DNA from 3 places in the Microbispora sp. KK1-11 genome. Region 2 is predicted to be linked to each of the others. Evidence: riboswitches for the same ligand, from Rfam matches in the RefSeq annotation. Region 2 holds a riboswitch; each other region holds the start of a gene.

Region 1 (2,195 bases), on a different contig from region 2:
GTGCGCACGAACGTCGAGCAGGGGGCGGCCGACGTGCTGAGCGACGTGCTCAGGTCGTCGGTGATCGTCATGGTTCTGGTGGGGGCCGTCGCGGTGGTGGTGGGCTACCTGGTGGCCGACCGCGCGCTGCGCCCGCTTGACCGGGTGACCGAGACCGCGCAGCGGCTGTCGGAGAGCACGCTGCACGAGCGGATCGCGCTGCGCGGGCCGCAGGACGAGGTCAAGCGGCTCGCCGACACCTTCGACGCGATGCTCGACCGGCTGCACCGGGTGTTCGACGCTCAGCGCCGGTTCATCGCCAACGCCTCCCACGAGCTGCGCACCCCGCTGGCGGTCAACCGTACGGTCCTGGAGGTGTCGCTGGAGGAGCCGGCGGCGTCGGAGGACCTCAAGGCGCTGGCCCGCGCGCTGCTCGGCACCAACGCGAGGTACGAGCGGCTGATCGAGGGCCTGCTCATGCTGGCGCAGTCGGAGCAGGAGCTGACGGCCCGCAAACCGGTCGACCTGCGGCAGGTCGTCCGTACGGCGATGGAGCAGATCGACCTGCAGCCGCGCCACAGGAAGGTGACCGTCCACGAGGACCTGCGCCCGGCGGTCGCGCACGGCGACCCGCTGTTCCTCGAACGCTGCCTGATCAACCTGCTGGAGAACGCGATCAAGTACAACGTGCGGGACGGGGAGGTCTGGGTCCGGTTGCGGGAGGAGGAGACCGGGGTGAGCGTGACGGTGGAGAACACCGGGCCCCTGGTCCCGCCGTACGAGGTGGACGACCTGTTCGAGCCGTTCCGACGGCTCGGCGGCGACCGCGTGCGCTCCGCGCGGGGGTCGGGGCTGGGCCTGTCCATCGTCCGGGCCATCGCCGTGGCGCACGGCGGCGAGGTGGAGGCGCTCGCCCGGCCGGAGGGCGGCCTGGCGGTGACTGTACGCCTGCCTGGGTGAGCCCGGATCTTCCTGCAGCCGATGCCCGCTACCCGTCTGCGTCCGGTTTGCCGCCTACTGACCAGTAAAATCTGAGTTGTTCTAACTTGACCGGTTTGACCTGGTCTATTACCTTTTAGGCATCTCAGGGCGCACTTGCTCATCTCAATGGTCAAGAAGCCCTCCTCAGACCGACGCGGCCGGCCGATCCCGGCCTGCCGCCCGGCCGCCGAGTCCGCGTCCGCGCGGAGCCGGGGACCCACCTCTCCTGGGGTGAATCGGCATGCGTGCCGTAGGGCGACTTCCAGCCCGAACCCGTCAGCTAACCCGGTAGGCGGCATGGAAGTAAGGGAGTACGCCCCACCATGCACGTCCTCAACACCTGTGTTCGCGCTGCTCTCGCGAGCGGGGCCCTCGCCTCGGCGGTGCTGATCGCGTCGCCGGCCGCGCACGCGGACAACCCGGCCACCGGCAAGGGTCCGGCGGCCGTGAAGTCCATGTCCGAGATCGCCTCCACGCTGCCCAAGGTCAGCGCGGCCGACGTGCTGACCCTGGCCAGGAGCCAGATCGGGATCAGCGAGAACGCCAACGGCGGCGGGACCAAGTTCCAGGAGTGGTACATGTCCACGCCCCGCGCCCGCGAGACCCTCGCCCGCGACGGCGGCACGCTCAAGGGCTACCTCAACGCGGCCTGGTGCGACATGTTCGTCTCGTGGGTGGGCCAGCAGCTCGGCATCGGGCCGGTCATGGGCTCCGACGCCTACACCGTGGAGCATGCCCGCTGGTTCGCCGACCACGGCCGCTGGGGCCACACGCCCAAGCCGGGCGCGGTGGTGTTCTTCAACTGGAACGGCAGCAAGGACATCGACGACGTCCAGCACGTCGGGTTCGTCGTCAAGGACAACGGCGACGGCACGATCCGGACCATCGAGGGCAACACCGGCGACGGCGGCGCCGTCGAGGCCCGCACCCGTCCTACCTCGCAGGTGGCCGGGTACGGCTACCCGATGTATCCCGGGGACACCTCCGCCATCGCCACCGCCTCCTCCTGACGGACGACGGCCCCGAAGCGCGCCGGTGATCCCGGCGCGCTTCGCCGTCCCCGCCGGGGCGTCCGGGCTCCTCCCAAATTGACCTACATAAGCGTGAGCTGCGAGCCTGGCGGCATGCACGCGTTCGACGTCCTCGGCGATCCGGTGCGCCGCCGGATCCTGGAACTGCTCGCCGAGGGCGAGCGCTCCGCCGGGGAGATCGGCGCGATCGTGCAGGAGGAGTTC
Region 2 (2,195 bases):
CCCGGGACACCGCACCGTGAAACTGGAGACCGCTCTGTGAAGCGCACCATCACCCATCTCGCCGACGGCCGTGAGCTGATCTACTTCGACCGGCGCGACGACGCCGACCACAGCGCCACCGACACCAGGGACCTGCCGCCGCGCCCGCTCGCCTCCGAGTTGCGCTACGACCCCCTGATGGACGAGTGGGTGGCCGTGGCCCGGCACCGCCAGACGCGCACTCACCTGCCGTCCGCCGACGAGTGCCCGCTCTGCCCGGGCCATCCCGGCTCGGAGATCCCCTCGCCGTACGAGGTGGCGGTGTTCGAGAACCGCTTCCCGTCGTTCAGCTTCAACACCGGTGCGTACGAGCAGGTGGGCGGGCTGAGCGAGGTGCGGCCGGGGATCGGGCGCTGTGAGGTCGTCTGCTTCACCTCCGACCACGACGCGTCGTTCAGCTCCCTGAGCGACGAGCAGGCCGAGCTGGTCGTCGAGGCGTGGGCCGACCGTACGGCCGAGCTGTCCTCGCTGCCCGGCGTGGAGCAGGTCTTCTGCTTCGAGAACCGCGGCGCCGAGATCGGCATCACGCTGCCGCACCCCCACGGACAGATCTACGCCTATCCGTACGTCACGCCGCGTACGCGGCAGATGCTGGACGCCGCCGCCCGCCATCAGGGAGGCAACCTGTTCGCGGACGTCCTGGCCGCCGAGCGGAGGGGCCCCCGGGTGGTGGCCGCCAACGAGCACTGGACGGCCTTCGTCCCTGCCGCCGCGCGCTACCCGTTCGAGGTGCACGTCTACCCGCACCGTCAGGTGCCCGACATCCCCGCGCTGTCGCCCGAGGAACGGGCCGCCTTCGCGCCGCTCTACATCGAGGTGCTGCGCCGGCTGGACGGGCTGTTCGGCGTCGTCATGCCGTACGTCGCGGCCTGGCACCAGGCCCCGGTCACCTACCGGCGCGACCTCGCCTACCTCCACCTGCAGCTTTTCACGATCCGGCGCGCGCCGAACAAGCTGAAGTACCTGGCCGGATCGGAGTCGGCCATGGGCGCGTTCGTCAACGACGTGCTGCCTGAGGAGGCCGCCCGGATGCTTCGCGAGGCGATAACGGCTTGATCTCCGATTGGTTGCGACTTTGGTGGCAGCCACGGTTTCTTTACCACTAGTATCCCTGACACCGGCCGTCACAACCGGTACGCCTAATCCCGGGCGCCCCGCCCGGGAGCCGGGGACCCAATCACGCACCTGGGGTCAAGGCAGTGGCCTGCCCGGGCTCCTCCAGCCCGAACCCGTCAGCTAACCCGGTCGGCAGATGGAGAGGAGTGGGCTCTGCCCCGCGCGTTCCCCCTGGCTGTCGGCGTGCTCGCCTCCGCCGTCCTCGTGTTCGGCACGGCCGCGCCTGGTGCCGCCGACCCCAAACCGACGGAGAAGCAGCTCAAGAAGGAGCTGTCGGACCTGCGGAAGAAGGTCGATCGGCTGATCGGCGACTACAACGCCAAACGTGTCGCCCTCGCCAAGGCCCGCGTGGAGGAGAAGGCGGCCCGCGGCCGGCTGGCCAAGGCCGAGGCCGACTACGAGGCCGCCAGCGACGCCGTACGGCAGCTGGCCGGGCTGCGCTACCAGACCGAGAGCGCGATGGCGCTGCCCGACATGAACACCGCCGCGCTGAACTACCAGCTCAAGGAGGAGCAGGCCGCCAGGCTCGCGCACTTCGACCAGGTCCGCACCGAACGGCAGCGGGCCGCGGACGCCGCCAAGACGCTGACCGGACAGCTCAAGACGCAGGCCGCCGAGGTCGCCGGACAGCGCGAGGACGCCGAGGATCTCATCGACGAGATCAAGGACAAGCTCGACGCGCTGATCCCGATCGCGCCGGGAAAGCGCGTGGGCGGGTCGTGGGCGCCGGAACTGCCCAGCGGCTCCGACAACATCACGGCCCGGATGCGGCTCACGCGCACCGAGGTCGAAAAGCACTTCGACCTGCGGTTCCCGGTCGGCTGCTACCGTGCGGAGAACAGCGGCGAGCACCCCCTCGGGCGCGCCTGCGACTTCATGATGAGCTCGGGCGGCGCCATGCCCTCGCCCGAGATGAAGGCGCTCGGTGACAGCCTGGCCGCCTGGGCCATCAAGAACGGGCCGAAGCTGGGCGTGATGTACGTGATCTGGCAGCAGCGCATCTACAACCTCGGCCACCCGGGCTGGCGGACCATGTCCGA
Region 3 (2,195 bases), on a different contig from region 2:
GGCCGGCGTCCGGCAACGCGCTGTCGGCCCTCCAGTTCGCCTACAAGCAGGTCGGCAAGCCCTACCGTTACGGGGGCACAGGACCGGACTCCTGGGACTGCTCGGGGCTCGTGCAGGCCGCCTGGGCGGCGGCGGGCGTGACACTGCCCCGGACCAGCTACGAACAGTGGGCCTGGGGTGCGAGCCGCAGGGTCTCGCTGGACGAGCTCCAGCCGGGCGACCTGCTCTGGCACGCCGGATACGGGCACGTCGGCATCTACGCCGGCGACGGCAAGGTCGTCCACGCCCCGCAGACCGGCGATGTTGTGAAGATTGTCACACTCGCGGAGTATCACGCCATCGGAGCTGTGCGTCCCTGAGGGCCCGATCCTCTCTGTGATCTCTGTGCCTTTTGTGGCTCATGTGACCCGATTTGGCCGCTGTTGCCGAGATTGTGAGCAGAGTCACATTTATCCGTTTGTGGGGCGGGTAAGCTGCGCTTTCTTCGCCGCGGCCTTCGTTATCCGATCTTTATCCGGCGGGAGGGCTTTGCCGAACGCGGCGGGTCCTCGGTAGCTTCTGGGCCGCGGCGAGTACGCCTCGCCGCGGCGCACCCGGTCCGGCCGGCCGGGTCGCGCAGTCATCCACCGTCATCGGCGTCCTCCATCACCCTCCCCTTAGCGGGATCCCCCGGCGCCGGTGGCCTGCCGAGTCCGTGCAGTCAGGAGGCACGGAGCCGGGGAACCATCGACCTTCACGCGAAGGTCCGGGGTGAATCGGCGCATCGCGCGCCGTAGGGCGACTTCCCCGCCCGAACCCGTCAGCTAACCCGGTAGGCGTGAGCGGAAGACCCGAGGAGAGATCCTGTCTACCACCCCCGCTAGTCTGTCCCGTCTTGCCCGAATTGCCCTTGGTGGTGCCGCTTTGACGGCATCCGTAGGGGTCGCCGGAGCACATCCGGCGGCGGCCGACACGGTGACGGTCACGGTCGTCAAGACGGCCACAGCGACGAAGTCGGGCACGAAGACGGGCGCCGCGAAGAGCGCGGACGCCGCCGCCCGCAAGGCCGCCGCGAAGAAGCGGCAGACCAAGAAGCACTCCGCCAAGCGGAAGATCGGCAGGGCCTCGCTGCAGCGAACCAAGGCCCAGCGCGCGGTGAAGGTCGCGGAGAAGCAGATCGGCGACCCCTACCGCTACGGAGCGACGGGACCGGGCGCGTTCGACTGCTCGGGCCTGGTCCAGTACGCCTGGCGTAAGGCGGGCGTACGGCTGCCGCGCACGACGTGGTCCATCCGCGGCGCGGTCAGGAAGAAGGTGTCCTGGGGTCACTTCGAGCCCGGTGACCTGATCTTCACCAGCGGAGGCGGCCACGTCGGCATGTACGTCGGGCACGGCAAGATGATCCACGCTCCGCACACCGGCACGCGGGTGCGGATCGACAAGCTGGACGCCTACCGGAGGAGCACCTTCGTGGGTGCCGTCCGTCCGGGCGTCTGACGGGCACCGGTCACCAGCCCCCTCGACCGGCGCCGTCCCTACGGCCCCGTCCACCTCGCCGAGGTGGACGGGGCCGTGGCACGTGCTGGTTACCATGCACGGCTTACCATGCACGGCGTGACTGCCACGAGCGGCGTGCCCGCGGGCGTGCCGGGCGCGCGCGCCGAGGCCGAGCGGCGCCGGCCCGAAGTTCCGCCTCACGGGGTCCGTCCCCGCCGGATCGCGGCCGTGGCCGCCGCGCTGGCCGTGCTGCTCACCGGGCCGGCCGCCGCGGCCCCGCCCGACCCGCTGCTTGCCCTGCGACTGGACGCCCGGGCCGCCGTGCGGGAGCGACCGGGCATGTGGACCGGCGCCTCCGTCGCCCGCGGCGAGCGCGCGGTCGTCGTCGGGTCGCCCCGGCCGCTGGTCGCCGAGATCGCCGCGCTGGCCGATCGCGCGGGCCGCACGGTCACGAGGATCTGGGGCGGGTACGGCGGCGCGGTGGTCCTCGTGCCGCGCACCGAGGAGCAGGCCGCCGTGCTGGCCGCGCCGGCGAAGGTGGACGGCCTGGCGGCCGTCGCCACCGGCGGCCGCGTGATCGTGCAGCCGGCGGCGTTCGCCCGCCTGTCCGCGACCGGCCGCCTGGTCGTCGTGACCCATGAGCTGACGCACGTCGCGACCACCGGTCCCCACGCGGTGCCGATGTGGCTCATGGAGGGCTTCGCCGACTACGTGGGCTA

Evidence for each region. A riboswitch is a leader RNA that binds a small molecule or an ion and turns the genes downstream of it on or off. The one in region 2 is predicted to bind cyclic di-AMP.
Region 1: linked by a shared signal. The riboswitch ahead of FLW16_RS10265 (CHAP domain-containing protein) and the one ahead of FLW16_RS03000 (hypothetical protein) in region 2 are both predicted to bind cyclic di-AMP.
Region 3: linked by a shared signal. The riboswitch ahead of FLW16_RS00925 (C40 family peptidase) and the one ahead of FLW16_RS03000 (hypothetical protein) in region 2 are both predicted to bind cyclic di-AMP.

Annotation. Positions count from the first base shown of each region.
Region 1 covers NZ_VIRJ01000005.1:209,834-212,028, forward strand. The annotation lists gene FLW16_RS10260 (cell wall metabolism sensor histidine kinase WalK) at 1-939, shown strand, start outside; cyclic di-AMP (ydaO/yuaA leader) riboswitch at 1,136-1,269, shown strand; gene FLW16_RS10265 (CHAP domain-containing protein) at 1,284-1,970, shown strand; gene FLW16_RS10270 (helix-turn-helix transcriptional regulator) at 2,085-2,195, shown strand, end outside.
Region 2 covers NZ_VIRJ01000002.1:19,697-21,891, forward strand. The annotation lists gene galT (galactose-1-phosphate uridylyltransferase) at 37-1,095, shown strand; cyclic di-AMP (ydaO/yuaA leader) riboswitch at 1,166-1,304, shown strand; gene FLW16_RS03000 (hypothetical protein) at 1,339-2,195, shown strand, end outside.
Region 3 covers NZ_VIRJ01000001.1:195,371-197,565, forward strand. The annotation lists gene FLW16_RS00920 (C40 family peptidase) at 1-359, shown strand, start outside; cyclic di-AMP (ydaO/yuaA leader) riboswitch at 675-829, shown strand; gene FLW16_RS00925 (C40 family peptidase) at 904-1,476, shown strand; gene FLW16_RS00930 (hypothetical protein) at 1,594-2,195, shown strand, end outside.